DNA from 3 places in the Pseudoalteromonas sp. SWXJZ94C genome. Region 3 is predicted to be linked to each of the others. Evidence: predicted binding sites of a transcription regulator. Region 3 holds the regulator's gene; each other region holds the start of a gene.

Evidence for each region. Region 3 encodes LexA, which represses DNA repair genes until DNA is damaged. Its sites were predicted from a motif close to TACTGTATNNNNATACAGTA; they were not measured.
Region 1: I6F65_RS20005 (SulA-like leucine-rich domain-containing protein) is a predicted target of LexA. The motif match lies at 3,301-3,320, and genes of this name have one in related genera.
Region 2: ruvC (crossover junction endodeoxyribonuclease RuvC) is a predicted target of LexA. The motif match lies at 2,999-3,018, and genes of this name have one in related genera.

What each region holds. Positions count from the first base shown of each region.
Region 1 is NZ_JADYXF010000073.1:173-5,798, reverse strand. Features, by position in the region: gene cysB (HTH-type transcriptional regulator CysB) at 1-44, opposite strand, end outside; gene I6F65_RS20020 (hypothetical protein) at 346-1,104, shown strand; gene I6F65_RS20015 (NCS2 family permease) at 1,176-2,468, opposite strand; gene I6F65_RS20010 (tetratricopeptide repeat protein) at 2,583-3,047, shown strand; gene I6F65_RS20005 (SulA-like leucine-rich domain-containing protein) at 3,344-3,778, shown strand; gene I6F65_RS20000 (YchJ family protein) at 3,817-4,296, shown strand; gene I6F65_RS19995 (DUF6172 family protein) at 4,590-4,892, opposite strand; gene I6F65_RS19990 (VC2046/SO_2500 family protein) at 5,083-5,610, opposite strand.
Region 2 is NZ_JADYXF010000028.1:55,856-61,481, reverse strand. Features, by position in the region: gene ruvB (Holliday junction branch migration DNA helicase RuvB) at 788-1,798, opposite strand; gene ruvA (Holliday junction branch migration protein RuvA) at 1,806-2,423, opposite strand; gene ruvC (crossover junction endodeoxyribonuclease RuvC) at 2,426-2,950, opposite strand; gene I6F65_RS13160 (ABC transporter permease) at 3,082-5,583, opposite strand; gene I6F65_RS13155 (ABC transporter ATP-binding protein) at 5,573-5,626, opposite strand, start outside.
Region 3 is NZ_JADYXF010000014.1:35,116-40,741, forward strand. Features, by position in the region: gene I6F65_RS07890 (membrane protein) at 1-319, opposite strand, end outside; gene I6F65_RS07895 (hypothetical protein) at 759-1,139, shown strand; gene I6F65_RS07900 (PaaI family thioesterase) at 1,151-1,591, opposite strand; gene I6F65_RS07905 (putative porin) at 1,710-2,489, shown strand; gene lexA (transcriptional repressor LexA) at 2,566-3,183, shown strand; gene I6F65_RS07915 (SCO family protein) at 3,523-4,140, shown strand; gene I6F65_RS07920 (STAS domain-containing protein) at 4,606-4,878, shown strand; gene I6F65_RS07925 (response regulator) at 4,887-5,249, shown strand; gene I6F65_RS07930 (chemotaxis protein CheA) at 5,264-5,626, shown strand, end outside.

The DNA of each region.
Region 1 (5,626 bases), on a different contig from region 3:
TGATTTTGTACTTCTACGATATATCTGAGCTGTTGTAGTTTCATGGCTGCATATTTTAACGTTATTATTCATATTATATATAAAGGCTACACTCACTAAAACCAAGCGTTATTTCACTTTAAAGGTAGTTTTAGTTCAATGTTAATGTATTTTATATGTTTAGAGTTTAAGGCTAGCACAATAAATATGCTTCAGATAGCAATGATTATCCGGTTTAATCTTATAATCCCTTAAGGTTGTAGCGCTTTATTTGCATATTTTAAAGTTAATCGGTGCAAAACTATCCTGTAACCATATTTTTAATGTAAGATTAACGAATTAGGTTATGAATCCGAGAATTACACCATGATCGTTTCTATTATAATTGTACTTATAGTTGCACTGATTGTGATTGCACTTTGGGTAAGTGCTGTACAACAACACAAAGAAAAACAAGAAAGCGAGCGTCGTAAAGAACTCACAAAACAAAAAGCGATAATAGAAGAAACTGAAGAAGCACTTATGAATAGTGCCAACATTCCGCTATCTGAATATATTATCCGTATTTTACAACGCCGTATTTACGAAGCACTAAGTACCATGGTGACTAACTCACCTAATTCTAAAGCACTGAAAAGTCGTTTAAATGAAGCAAAAGAACATCTTACAAATGCTGTGCAAGGTAACAACAACGAGACTCTGTCTTTACCAAGTAACGACAAGCAACTCGTTAGCCTTATACAAGGCATAAAAAAGTTACGCGTTATTTTACGTTCAGAACATAATAAAGGTAGAGTAGATAGCCAAACGTTTGTAGCCGAAGATAAACGCCTTGAAAAACTGCAGCTGCGTATAAACATTGAAAGCCAAATTAAGCGTGGTTTATCTGCACGTTCAGCGAATATGGTTGGCTCTGCAAGACAATATTTTGAAAAGGCACATGCAACATTAAGCGCTGTTTCTTATTCTGATGATTATGTAACCGCTAAACGCCAAGAAGTTGAAGGTTACCTAGAAGCCATAAGTGTTGAGCTTAGAGCATCTAATGCAAGTGCACTTAAAAAGAAAAACGAACAAGAGCAAGATGATTTAGATGTACTGTTTGCTCCAAAGAAAAAATGGTAACCCCTTTATAAAATTAAATATTAAAAAAGCCCATATAAACCTATATGGGCTTTTTACTATCTAAGTATTTATTAAGGTAAAAACACAAATTTCATGACAAACAATGCCGTTAATATCCAGACACTAATCGTTATTTGATCTTGCTTACCACACAACACTTTAACAGCCGTATATGATATAAAACCAAGCGCAATACCGTTTGCAATCGAAAACGTTAGTGGTGTCATTAGGAGCACAACGGTAACAGGGATAGCATCTGTCATATCATCCCAATTAACAAACTTTAGATTTTGCAGCATTAAAACCGCAACATATAAAATAGCACCCGCAGTAGCATAAGCCGGAACCATTTGCGCAAGCGGTGCAAAAAACATCATCAATAAAAAACAAGCGCCAACAACGACAGCCGTTAAACCCGTTCGTCCGCCCACAGATACACCAGCAACCGATTCTATATAAGATGTTGTCGTAGAAGTACCGAGCATTGCACCTGCAATAGTTGCTGTACTATCTGCGCTCAGCGCACGACCTAAACGTGGCATATTGCCCTTCTCATCTGCTAATCCTGCTTTTTGTGTTACCGCAACCAACGTGCCCGAAGTATCGAATAAATCGACGAATAAAAAAGCAAAAATAACACTCAGCATTGAAACATCAAATGCCGCAGCAAAATCAAGTTGCATAAAAGTAGGTAGAATAGAAGGAGGCATATCCACTACCCCATGATATTCAACCAGCCCTAAACCTAATGCAATGCAAGTTACTGATAAAATACTAATTAAAACACCGCTTTTAAAATCACGATAGAAAAGAGCCGCAATAACAAAAAAGCTAAAAATAGCGAGTAATGGCCCTGCTGATGTTATGTCTCCTAATTGAACTAAAGTTTTAGGATTAGACACAATAATACCTGCATTTTTAAGCGCAATTAATGCTAAAAATGCGCCAATTCCTGTTGCGATAGCGCGTTTTAAAACCAAGGGGATGGCATTAATAATCCATTCTCTAACTTTAAATAAGCTTAAAAATAAGAATATACACCCAGACATAAACACAGCACCTAATGCAGCCTGCCAAGTGTGCTCTAATCCTATTACAACACCGTATGTAAAAAAGGCATTTAAGCCCATTCCTGGTGCAAGTGCTAAAGGATAATTAGCCCATAGCCCCATAATAAAACAACCAATGGCAGCAGCAATGCAAGTAGCCACAAACGCAGCACCTTGGTCCATTCCCGCTTCAGCTAGCATCGCAGGATTAACAAATACAATATAAACCATTGTAATAAATGTAGTTACACCTGCAATACATTCACGGCGAACCGATGAACCATTTTCATTAATTTTAAATAAGGTTTCGAGCATAATAAACTTACGATAATAAAAAGTGGCAAGATTTTATCACAAAAATTATCTTTTAAAGGACATTTTCCCTTGCGGTATACTAAACTATTGAGGTAACTAAAATAATGAATGAGTATGATAAAAACAATGCCCAAAGACCAAGATTTAGAGCAACAGTTAGATAATATACTGTTTTTTGTAACGCAACCAACCGATATAAACTCAGTGCAGGTTAGCGATAACAGTCAACAAAGGACGCTAAATAAAGCACTTTATTATTTAAAGAGTAAGCAAAATGCCCTTGCTGCAAAATGGATGCGTTTAGCTGCAATGTCTGGCGATCATAGAGCGCAATTTTATTTAGGAATATTGTTTATTAAAGGTCAAGGCGTGCCAAAAAGTATATTTCATGCTGCAACTTGGTTAAGCTTATCAAGCTCTCAAGAACACCAACCCGCAATTGCCGCTTTAGCTGATTTACGTAAGCATATTGAAACAAAACGCTTCAAAGACGCACAATGCTATGCTGCAAGCTTATATGAACAAATTCACCAATTACAATTTTCTGATTTAATTCCAAGGACCCCATGTACTGAATAATCACTATGAATTACCTCCATCGTATTTAGTACAAAAAACCACTGTTAAAAAAATAATATAAGTGCGAAATTGATCTCTACAATAAACGCACTACTGTATAAATAGTTACTTTAATTTGGATGAAGTTAAAGATGCTAAAAATAAGTCTTATAAATCAAATGATAAAAAATAAAATAATGTTGAGTAACATTTAAAAATGAATGACTGTACAAATAAATAGCAAAAAACACTTGCACACAAATACTGTATAAACTACTGTATACACATACTGTATATACAACCAGTGAGTGAGAGACATGTTACAGCCAATTACCGTAAGAACTGTTAAAAGCTATCAGCAAGACAACAAAAGCGATTGTGTTAACTTAATTCAAATAGAGGACGAAATTTCGGCTACATTTGAGTTATTAAAAGTGCTGCACCAATATAATAGCTTGAATGCATGGACGTTATTAATTGCGCCGGATCATGTTCCTAGCAAAGCTTTACTCGACTCATGCTCAATCGATACCAGTAAGCTACTTGTTATTAGGCAAAAGCATTTAGTAAATTTAGAGTACGTATTAAACTCTGCTTTGCATAATGGTAATTTTGCAGCTGTTATTACATGGACTGATATAGTTAATAACCAACTACTTACAAGCTTATCTTTAGATTTAAGTAAAACAAATACTAAACTGTATTGCTTTACAAAAAATATCAAAGTCACAGAGATACCGCTTGCCCAATAAGGTTGTTAAACTAGGGTTTTATACTTTATATTAATATTATGAACTCACTAAATTCTATAATCTGTGTTTGTGGCAGTCAGCAAAGCTATGTTGATTGCTGTGAGCCTTTTCATTTAGCAACACAACAAGCTCAAACACCTGAGCAATTAATGCGATCTCGCTACAGTGCATATGTACTTAAAAATGCAAAATATGTTTATCAAACCTACGCCAGCGAAAAACAAGCTGAAAACCCAGTTAAAGAAATTAAAGACTTTGCAGATAGTTGTCGTTTTATAAAATTAACTGTTATTGACTCCGGCTACGAAGAAAATCTGGGATTTGTAGAGTTTAAAGCGAATTATTTCTATCAAAATCTTTTTTGTGAATTAAATGAAAAGTCGGAATTTATTAAAGAAGATGGCCAATGGCGTTATCTTGATGGGGTAATACACCCTGTTGCTGATATAAAAGTTGGTAGGAACGATGATTGCCCTTGCGGCAGCGGTAAAAAATACAAAAAGTGCCACGCAGTTTAAAAAGTAAAATTTTGCTTAACGTCGTTCAACCCTAGTTATTCACTTCAATTTTTGATTTAGCAAAAGAGCTTTCTTAAAACCACAAGATATCTTTACTTATACAAAAAATATAAAGATAAATAATTTTATATGAATAGATAGGTAAAAAGAGATACACAAGGGTTTTAAAAAAACACGGAAAATAAGTGTTTACAACCAAAAACTTAACTCTATTAAACTAAAATTTAGACAATAAAAAATGGGCCTTTAAATTAAGGCCCATTTCTGAATTAATACATACTTAAAACTAAGTATTACTCATCGTCATCAAGATCTAATTGCTGACGCTGTGCAGGTCGCGCTAAAATTTCTACATAAAAAGAAGTTAAACCTTGCTTTTCAATTTCGCCAATTTGATTGCTTAACTCAGCAACGTGCACAACTTGTGCATCTTCAACTGTATTACCAAACTTACAATCGAATGCCCAATAGTCAGCATCTTCAGGCAGCGTTTTATTACGCTCTCTCTTCAAATATTTTTTCACTTCGTGCTTTGCAGCATCAACCATACGAGGGTATTTGATTTTCTCATGATTCAGCGTGAATGTTTTCTTCATTACGTTCCTAATTACCTTGATTTAATGATAACGGCATTTAATGTCATACCATTTGTACTCATTATAGCAATTGCAATAAATTTTTGGATGCTTTTTTTACACTAAATCAGTTTTTAAAAAAATTAAGGTTGTCTGCATTCGCATATAAATTGTCTAACTTGAACTTAAAGCCTTTTATAGGCTTGATCATTTAAGCGCTAGCAAGATGCAAAGGCTGGTGTAGATTCTCGTTATTAAGATTATCATAAAAAGCAGCGGCATCCATTTGTGGATTAGAGAGTTGAGTTTCAGTGCTTTTTAAACGCCTACGTACTGCAAGTTCACAATTATCAATCACATTAAGCGGGATGTATGTAGCGTCATCCCTTATCGAAAGAGGCTCTGGATTTAAACAATGGTTCAATTTAATATCGCTCATTCCTGAACGCTCCCCATTCTTTACTAATAAGGATGCATTATATTGCCCTATTAACATATCAAATTTATCTGGGGCTAAAAGTTGTTTAGGAGCTGCTCCAATTTGTCTACGCAGTATATCCTCTTCAACAATTAAATTTTCAATTTCTGTTTTTGGTAAATGAAACTGACTAAAATCCAGAGCATCATGAGAAAGCATTGCAAGTAAAAGAGAAAACTCTCCTCTGCGGTGTTCGTGGACACTTTTATTGAGCCGTGTGCTCAACTGCCCCTCTGTGATTAACAAATCATCGATTTGCATAGACTTTAGCCGATTG
Region 2 (5,626 bases), on a different contig from region 3:
GCGTTAAACAAGCTTAATGTAATAGTAAAACTAATGCTGAGAATTAATAATAAATAGTACATATACTCTATTTTTCATTAAGTTATGATATTAACGATTAATTAACGCTCAGTATTAAAACAACAATAAAACTCATGGAATTAGTTTTTCTAATGTGAAAATACAAATTTTCTAGTTTGAACAAAAATCATATTTTACGTATTATCATTCCATACCGAACTAGCGCACCGAATGAGATAGTTTCATTAAGCCAAGTTCTTCGTAATCCGATATTTATCGTATTACATTGTTTTACTCTTTCGGACAAAACCTTAGATTGTAAAACATAGTTCCAAGATTATTCCCTTCAACTTGTTGTTTGCCCGCATTATTTGCGGGCTTTTTTTTGCCTGCAATTTATCAACATCTATAAAAGCGTTAATCAAACGTAGAGTATTGTTTTATACAAATCATATTTTTTGGCGCTATTGGGTTATTTAATTCGACAGTATCACTGGTGATTTAAATAAAATAAATAGGATACAGTTATTACCTTGTAATTCGATATTTAAGCAATTACAGGTATTACCTTGAATGGCACGCAGAATAGCGTCACGAGTCTTAACGCCCTGTGAATTAACGGTTAACTCATTTACAGACGTTGTATTTACAATATTATGTGGGTATTTTTTAGTATGTTTATGCTTTTTAGCTGCTACTTTCTTACGCTAAATAAGTACATTAATTATGAGTAAGACTCAAATAAACTCGCTTACTGCATATATCTGCAGCAAGCGTTATTAATTGGCTAATCTTTTTTGGTAGGTAATAGACCAAAGTGATGATATGCGCTATCTGACACAATTCTTCCACGGGGTGTACGTTGAATAAAACCTTGTTGAATCAAAAAAGGTTCTATTACATCTTCTATCGTTTCTCGCTCTTCGCCAATCGCAGCCGCTACATTATCAAGCCCTACGGGGCCACCCATAAACTTTTCAATAATGGCGAGTAAATATTTACGATCCATGTAATCAAAACCGCTTTTATCTACATCAATCATATCGAGTGCTTGTTTTGCCACCTCGGCATTTACTGTGCCATCTGACTTTACTTGCGTGTAGTCACGTACCCGACGAAGTAAGCGATTAGCAATACGCGGCGTACCACGTGAGCGTTGTGCTATTTCGGTTGCGCCCTCTTCACACATTTCTAAATCAAGATAATGCGCAGAACGCCCAACAATATGCGATAAGTCTTCCACCGAATAAAATTCTAAACGTTGGACAATACCAAAACGGTCACGCAGTGGCGATGTTAGCGAACCTGCTCGCGTAGTTGCACCAATAAGCGTAAACGCAGGTAAGTCTAGTTTTATAGAGCGTGCAGCCGGTCCTTCACCAATCATTATGTCAAGTTGGTAATCTTCCATTGCTGGATAGAGTATTTCTTCAACTTGCGGACTTAGCCTGTGTATTTCGTCAATAAACAGTACGTCGCCCTCTTCTAAATTAGTCAGTAGCGCTGCTAAATCACCTGCTTTTTCTAACACCGGACCTGATGTTGTTTTAATACTTACATGTAACTCGTTGGCAACAATGTTCGCAAGCGTTGTTTTACCTAAACCTGGCGGACCAAATATTAAAAGGTGATCGAGTGCTTCGCCGCGAGTTCGCGCAGCTTCAATAAAAATTTCCATTTGCTGTTTAACATGCGGTTGTCCTCTATAATCAGCTAAAAGTTTTGGCCTTATTGCGCGATCTATAGAGTCTTCGTTTGGTTTTTCTGTTGCATCAATTAAACGATCCGCTTCAATCATGGGTTACTCACAACATTGATTTTAAAGATTCTTTAATAAGAACCTCAGTAGACATATCTGGTTTACTTACCGATTTTACTGCTTTTTGTGCCTGTGGCAATTTATAACCTAACGCAAGCAGTGCCGATACAGCATCGTCGGCTGCATTATTAGCAATACGTGCATCACTTAATGGTTCTATTACGGCACTATCGCTGTATGGTGTAAATAAATCGTTGCCCCAATCTTTTAATCGATCTTTCATTTCGAGCACCAAACGTTCCGCTGTTTTTTTACCTACACCAGGTAATTTAACAAGCGATGTTGAGTCTTCGTTATTCACACAACTCACAAATTGTTTAGCCGACATACCCGATAGAATGGCTAAGCCAAGTTTTGGTCCCACACCATTTGCTTTTAACAACTCTCTAAATAAAGCGCGTTCTACTTTATTATTAAAACCAAATAAAAGTTGAGCGTCTTCGCGTACTACAAAGTGTGTATAAACAATCGCGTTTTCACCCACTTTTGGTAAGTCGTAAAAACAGGTCATAGGCATTTGCACCTCATAACCTACACCACTTACCTCTAGTAATATCTCTGGTGGTTGTTTTTCAACTAAAATACCATTTAAGCGACCTATCATATTTATTTCCTTAAACGTCCTCTAACGATTTTGCTTGCGCTGCCCGCTAGTTTAATTAAATTTTGTTCTGAGTGAGCATGGCAAATTGCAATTGCTAGTGCATCTGCTGCATCTGCTTGAGGTGTACCTGGTAGCTTTAAAATATTTTTTACCATGTGCTGTACTTGTGTTTTATCGGCGCCGCCGTTGCCCACCACTGCTTGTTTTATTTGTCTGGCTGAATATTCAAATACAGGTAAATCAGCCATTGCAGCACCAACAATGGCGGCTCCTCTAGCTTGACCTAGCTTTAAAGCTGAATCGGGGTTGTGCGCCATAAATACTTTTTCAATGGCAAAGGTTTCTGGCGAAAACTGTTCAATAAGCTGCGTAATGCCTTGGTAAATCATTTTAAGTCTTACTGGAAAAGGGTGATCGGCTAGTTTTATACAGCCACTGCCTAAATACGTAAACTTAGAACCTTGGTGTGCTACAACGCCATATCCGGTCAAACGTGAGCCCGGATCGATCCCTAAAATTATGGCCAAACAGTGCTCCATTGTTATTATTTTTAAATTACGCTAATAATGCCAGAGCACTGTATAAATTACCAGTACAAAGCAAAAACAAAAATGCCCACGTATAAAGTGGGCATTTAAAGGGTTTTGCTCTTTTTGGTTTATGCTAAAGCACGTACCAAACCTTGGGTATTTTGCTTAAGCGTTCGGGCAATCATAAAATACCCTAAACCAGCTACAAATATACCACCAGCAACTGGACCAATAATCCAGATATGAGGGTGTAGTTTACCAGCAAGATCAAACATTTGTTGTTGCACAATTAATAAGGCTATATCGCTAAAAAATGCGGCTACTAAGCCAGCCAAACCACCTAGTAATAAAAACTCATACAAGGTCGCATTTTTAATTAATCGGCTTTTAGCCCCAAGCGTTCGTAATATAACAATTTCTTGCATGCGCTCGCCTAAGCTTGCTTGTACTTGCGATATAAGTACAAGCGCACCACATAACACAACAATTGCCAGTACAAACCCAATAGCAAGCGATACCTGCTTAATGGTTGATTGAATTTGCTTAACAAAGTTATCAATATCAATTGCTGTAATAGTAGGATACGTTCGAAGCAACTGGCTAAAGTCACGTTTTTGCTCTGGATTTATACGCACCGACGAAATATAGGTCGCCGGAAAATCAGCAAGTACATCGGGACTCAAAATAATAAAAAAGTTAGGTTTAAGTGTTGCCCAATTAACTTTACGCACGCTGGTAATTTTAGCGTCGAATGACTGCGCACCTATTAAAAAAGTCAGCGTATCACCTATTTTAACATCTAAGCGCTCTAGCATCGACTCTTCAACAGACGCCTCAGCTACCGCGTTTTCACCAAACCATTCGCCTTCTATTACTTCGTTTTGAGCGGGTTCGTCTTTTAGCCATGTTAAATTAAGTTCACGGCCTATACCTGAGCGCGCGTCTTCATCTTTTTCTTCATTATCTTGCAGTGATACTTCGCGTGCTACTAGCTCACCATTTACTGCATTTACTCGCCCACGAATGGTTGGGTAAAATTCAGATACTTGAATATTCTTTTGCTCTAAGTAATCATTTATTGGCGCTAAGTCGTTTTGCGTAATATTAACCAAAAATGCATTAGGCGCGTCATCAGGTAATTGCGACTGCCAATCCGATATCATGTCATTTTTAAGCACCACTAAAAACAACAGTAATTTAATAGCCAATGAAAAACTAATTAACTGCACTGCATTTACGTTAGCGCGCTTTTGAATCGACGCAATAGCTAGCGACCAACTATTACCTGGTTTTAAACCCAGTTTACGCCCGCCACCAAATATAAGTTTAGATACAACAAACAACACGCCAATCAGTGCAAGAGTTGATGTAAATAAAATAAGTGTAATTTTTATGTTATTGCTAAATAACCACATTAATAAAAATACGGTTAATGCACTCATAGTTAAATGCACACGGCTTACCGCAAGTTTATCGCCTAAGTTACGACGCAATACGCGAAGTGGTGGAATATCAAATAAATCAAACAAAGGTTTAATAGAAAACATAACAGCACAAATTACACCGGTGCTAATAGCCACTAACCATGGCTTAAAACCACCCATAGGAAGCTCTGTCCCCATACTTTTTGATAAATAACTCGTTGCAACTTCTTGCAAGCCATAGCCAATTAATAGCCCAACACCAACCGCCATTGAGCACACTAAAAGTAAATGTAGCATGTATATTTTGCGGATCATTGAGCGGCTGCCGCCCAGCGTTTTCATCATTGCAACTGGGTCGTATTGGCGTTCACAATAACGCTTTGCCGATACAGCAATTGCCACTGCTGCTAAAATAATACCCAGTAAACCAGCAAGTAATAAAAAGCTTTCTGCACGGTTTAAGCTATTTGATATGGGTGACTGGCGATCTTTTACGCCATACCATTGTTGGTTATCTTGCATTTGTGGTTTTAACCACTCATAAAAGCGAGCTATGTCTGCTTCATCGCCTGCATATAATTGGCGGTAATAAACACGGCTACCAGGTTGCACAACTTCAGTTTTAGGCACATCAGCAATATTAATTAAAACACGACGACTGCTCGAAAATACATTAAATGGAGCATCAGGCTCTTCTACTATAACTTTTTCTACATTAAATAAAGCTGCGCCAAGTTCTACCTGTGAGCCTATATCTATGTTTAAGCTGTAAAATACTGATTCACTTAACCACACGTTACCTAGCGACGGTCCATTGCTAGCAATTTTAGTTTCGCCAACTAAAGTGTCTTTAACCTTAAGTTGCCCTTTTAGCGGGTAAGCGTTAGACGCAGCCTTTACAGAGCTAAACTGCATTTCATCATTGGCAAACAACATAGTGTCAAAGTACACCATTTGTGCCGTTTTTAGATTTTCAGTTTCTGCTTTAGCAATAAACGAAGTATCGAGCACATGGTCGCTTGCAAGTACACGGTCAGCTGCAATAAACGCACTGCTTTTTTGAGCAATACTTTGACCAATTCGCTCAGTCACCATAGACAACGTAAGCACTGTAAGCACAGCGAGTGCAATTGCTGCACTTATAACCGTGAGTTCACCACGTCGAAATTCTCGCGCAAATAATTTTAGCGCTAACTTAGCCCACATCAGCGGTGTCCTCCGTTACACTTTTAACTAATAATCCAGCTTC
Region 3 (5,626 bases):
AAGGGCGACCAGTTATCCCATTAAAGCTTTGTTGCTCATCTTTATTTTTAACTGTAATTATAGGCGTAGTTAAAAAGCTCTCAAAGATTATTTGAGTGGGATTAGCTACCTGAGATGCAATGTCGTCAAGGGATGCAATATAATCAGCTTGAGTAAATGAGTTATTAAGAGTTCGTGTTGCTAAGTGTTTCCCATGAACTTTTTCAAGAGGAATGGCGCTCATTATTAAGCCGCCTAATAGCCATGCTAAAATTTGCAATGCGAGCAAATAACCAAGCCACTTATGTAGCTTTCGGGCTGGCTTAAATATATTTTTCATGCGCTTTTATCTTATTGTTTTTTGATGGTGAGTTAAATGTGCTCTTATTTTTTAGCTTACTGTAACTATTCAAAAATAAAAGCGATTAATGATTACGAAGCACTTTTATAAATTGTTGTTTGCTCATTCCTTGTTTGAGAAGTGCATTATACTGATTGTCATTTTTAATATGTGGTCTATGACTGCCATAAAGCTCCTCCCCAATAATGGTTAGTATAGTTTATAAAGTGATATGAACGTATTTCGTACTTTGAATATGTTTATACCAACAATGCTTAAAATCTCAAAAGTATTGTTAAAGGAGCAAATAAAGTGCCAAAAAACACTCAAAAGTGGCTACTCACTATATAAAACGACTAATACTGCATAGTTGATTTGGTATAAACAGGAAACTGCGTTAAAGTTTGCAGTGTAATCATTAAAGGATAAATACGAAACGATGTCGGAAATTCAATTTTTAAATGTAGATCTAGAGCTTGAGTCAAAGCAAGATATTAGCCTGCTTGTAGCAGATTTAAAAAAAGTCGCTACGATTTTACATTATGACAAAGACGAATACCGTCAATTAGCGCGTATAGAAGTGAGCGGTGCTGTAAAAACACCTGATAAAGCAATAAACCACTTATGTGAGCTTATCGAGTCATGTTCACGTAATGCGTTAAAACAATGGTTAAGTTGCTCGCGCAGAACGTTTGATATTGGCTTTGAATCAGGCACTTCTCCTAAATGCTTTAACCAAGCTTTAGACGCAGATACATTATTACGTATATCTGCGATAGGTGCAGGTATGGAAATTACAATTTACCCAATCGAAAAATAATAGTAATTTAATTATCTTCGCTCTACGACTGCTGCGGTCATTTTTGATACGCAGCAAAGCTCATTGCGACTATTTGTAATTTTTATCTCCCAAACTGAACTGCGCTTCCCAATATGAAATGCTTTTGCTGTGGCAGTTAAAGTGCCGTTGCGAGATGCTTTTAAATGACTAGCGCTAATTTCTTGCCCAACACAATAAAATTTAGATAGGTCGACTACAAAGTTAGCTGCATAACTTGCCACTGTTTCGGCAAGGACTACGTTAGCACCACCATGTACCATGCCCATTGGGTTATGATGCTCAGGAATGGCTGGCATAGTTGCTACAAGGTAGTCTTCACCAATTTCGCTTATTTCAATCCCCATGGTTTTCATCAGCGTACCTTGACCATTTATGCCCTCGTCTAGCTGTTTACAAAACTCTAAAGTAATAGGTTGAAACCAAATACTCATAACCACTCCTTTCACATTAAAAACCTAGTTTATACATTTTTAAACACTTTCGAACAGACATGATTTTAAAAATACCTAAGATAGAGCCAATTACTTCTGTTTTTGATAGGCACTTAGGATGAGAACAATCATAGTACTAACGGTATTGGCAACAAGTCTTTTAACTACTGCACAAGCTGCAATTAATAACCAAATAGATGTTGGGTTTTCTGATTTATCGGGCTCTGATAACCGCTTTGTAGGTGCAAGATACCGATACTTTACAAGTAATTTAGATCAACTTTCAGGTCCGCATTCAATAAAAAGCCATTTAAACCAAGTAACTAATTTTGCTGTAGGTGGATTTGCAAGCGATGATGTGGAATATGTAAATGCAGACGCCACCTATTATGGACCACTAGGATTAATTTTAATGGGGGGAGTGGAGCGTTTAACTGATAACCAAGGCTATTGGCGTTCTCGAGACTATTTAATAAAAGGGTCGCTCGGAAAGCAAATTAATGAGGAGTTACAATTAGGTTTTAGTGTTTTTTATAATAGAGAAGAGGATCGCTCACACCTATTAAATACCTACACTAATACAGATACACAATGGCGTTACGCTCCTTATGTACGCTATACCGCAATTACTGATAATCAGGGGTGGGATTTAGAGTTAAAGCAAATTTCAGGGAAAAATCGCAATATCGAAGGGCGTGCTAATTACTTTGTAAATCAAGATTGGTCGGTTGGATTAATAGCAAATGTTCAAAACAGTGATTACGCCAGAGATAATTACGAGTTACAAACGCAATATTGGTTTACTCCTCATGTAGCCGTTAAATTTGGATTAGGGTCTTCCTTCGATTCTGATAGTGGTTTAAACAGTGCAAGCTTGTTATTAACAGGGCGATTTTAAAGCGTAATTTAAATTTGCGATTTTTATTTAACTGTATATACTCACAGTTAAATGTACTGTATGGAAAACCAGTTGTATGCGACCATTAACGAAGCGCCAAGCTCAAATACTCGAATTAGTTAAAGTTTTTATTAAAGACACTGGTATGCCTCCTACACGTGCCGAAATTGCACAAACATTAGGTTTTAAAAGTGCCAATGCCGCAGAAGAACACCTAAAAGCACTCGCTAAAAAGGGTGTTATTAAAATGAAGCCAGGCGCAAGCCGTGGTATTCAGCTTGTTGAGGAAGAAGAGCCTGAACAATTAGGTTTACCTCTAATTGGTCGAGTAGCGGCTGGTGAACCTATTTTAGCGCAAGAGCATGTTGAGAGTCATTGCAAAATTGACCCATTAATGTTTAAACCTGCTGCCGATTTTTTACTACGCGTTAACGGCATGAGCATGAAAGATATAGGTATAATGGACGGCGATCTCTTAGCTGTACATAAAACTCAAGTTGCTGAAAACGGACAAGTTGTAGTTGCTCGTGTTGATGACGATGTAACTGTAAAACGCTTTGAGAAAGCGGGTAAAAAAGTATTACTTCATCCTGAAAACGAAGATTTTTCGGCAATTGAAGTTGATCTAGAAAATGAATCTTTTAATATTGAAGGTTTGGCTGTTGGGGTTATTCGTAACGCTGATTGGATGTAATTTAAAAACATTTTTTGGTTATTATATTTATTAATGCGTGCTTTTTAGCGCGCATTTTTTATATGGCTCATATATTAGTTACATAACTAATATAGTTTTTCTCATAATTTACCTTCGTTTGCTTATTTACCGACCTTAAATACTGCCTATTTAGTTTATGTATACAAATGCTTATAGCCTCATTTTTTGATCATGCTATTAAAAATTATGTTTATTTATAAAGCGGTTAAATTAAAAAATTGTAGTTAATGAATGCAATGTAATGGGTTTATTTCTTTTTTCAGTTATTCATTTAATGGTATTATTTATAATCTTACTTATAAATAAATGGCTCTCTTTATGAAGCAGTTATGGCTTGGGTTAATCGTTGTTTTAGCTTTGTTTTTGTCAGCATGTTCAAATGAAAATATTCCATCAGATGTAGATGCATTAGTTTACGAAAATGCAAAGCCACTCTCTGACTTTAAGTTGAACGATCAGCGTGGCGAGTTAGTTACTAAGCAACGATTTTTAGGACAATGGAATTTAGTTTTTTTAGGCTACACAAGTTGCCCTGACATTTGCCCGCTAACGCTTGCTAAGCTAAATGCGGTGTATAAAAACTTACAAGCAGACTATCCATTGCAAATTTGGTTTTTATCGGTAGATCCAAAACGTGATACGCCAACTAAACGAAAGCAATATATAGATTATTTTAATTCTGAATTTTTAGCTGTATCGGGACCACATAAAGATCTTTTTCCACTCGTTAGGGAGCTAGGCTTAATTTATGCTATTAACGATAGCATCGAATCGGAGTATGCAGTTGATCACAGTGCCTCGGTGGCTATGGTTGATAAAAATGGTTCGGTAAGAGCTATTTTTAAACCAGAATTTAAACAAGGTGGCGTGCCATTAATTAATGCGACTATTTTAACCGAAGAGTTTAAAAAAATAGCGGATTACTATAAAAACTAATTTCTTATTTTTACCCATTTTAAAAGAGCCCTAAGACCTGTCTATCTTTCGAGATTGAATTTGCAGCAGTGCGTTTGGTTTTTAGGTAAGGCGGGGCCTATGTATTCTATGTAGTCTATGTAGTGTGGTTGTTCCCCATAAATAGGCGATAACAACGCATAAAAACCAAATACACGCAGCCCTTTGCGTTCCCCTTGGAGCGATTAACTCTTTGTTGCCTACATTGATGTAAGCCAGTAGAGTAACGCAGGAGCAGTTACCAATTCCACTAGGTTACAAACCTCGCGCCGCGATTGAATCGCCCCTAGATAAAACAAACCCTAATCCTGAAAGGTCAACAGACCCTAAGCTCCTTTTTTTGTTTTTTAGCAGCAAAATAAATTTAATTAAGCATTTTATGGCAATTTCAATAACTAGGGCTAAGCTTTTGTTATGAATTGAATTGACAGGGAATGCACTTACTAAATGCTAAAACTTCCTAATGAACTTGCTATTACGCAAGTTGAAATACTACATCAAAATTTACTACAAGAACTCAATAGCAAAGATGATATCTGCCTTGATATTAGCGATGTAATTTTTGCCGATACTGCTTCAATTCAACTTTTATGCGCCTTGCAAAAACACTTACTTACTACTCACCATAAAATAATTTGGAGTGGTAAAAGTGATGTTTTAACACACGCAATTAGTCAACTTGGCTTAAATCAATATTTAATACTTGAAAGTAAAGATTAGGAGTTTATATGAAACGAATTTTAGCAGTTGATGACTCTGCATCAATGCGTCAGATGGTGAGTTTTACTTTGAAGACCGCAGGGTTTGATGTAACTGAAGCAAAAGATGGAAGTGAAGCATTAGCTATTGCTAAACAACAAGGTTTTGATGCCGTAATTTCCGATGTAAATATGCCAATAATGGACGGTATAACATTAATACGAGAGCTCAGAAGTTTACCAAGTTATAAGTTCACTCCATTACTAATGCTTACAACAGAGTCTGGTTTAGACAAAAAAATAGAAGGCAAAGCTGCTGGTGCAACCGGTTGGATTGTAAAGCCATTTAACCCTGAACAATTATTAGCGGTTATTAAAAAGGTTATTCGGTAATTTAGGAGCGCAGCGTGAGTATAGATTTAAGTCAATTTTTTGAAGTTTTCTTTGAAGAGAGTTTTGAAGGCCTAGATACCATGGAGGCTGAGCTTTTAAACTTACTCCCTGGTGAGGAAGACTTAGAAACTATTAACACCATTTTTAGAGCTGCCCATTCTATTAAGGGAGGTAGTGGTACTTTTGGTTTCAATGCGGTTGCAGATTTTACTCATGTACTTGAAACGCTATTAGATCAAATACGACAAGGTGAACGAAAACTAACTACAGAGCACGTTAATTTATTACTTAAAGCGGTAGATTGTTTACGCGCTTTATTGGCTGGATTGCAAGCAGAGCAAGAGCCAGATTTAACACAAGCTACCTCATTGCGAATA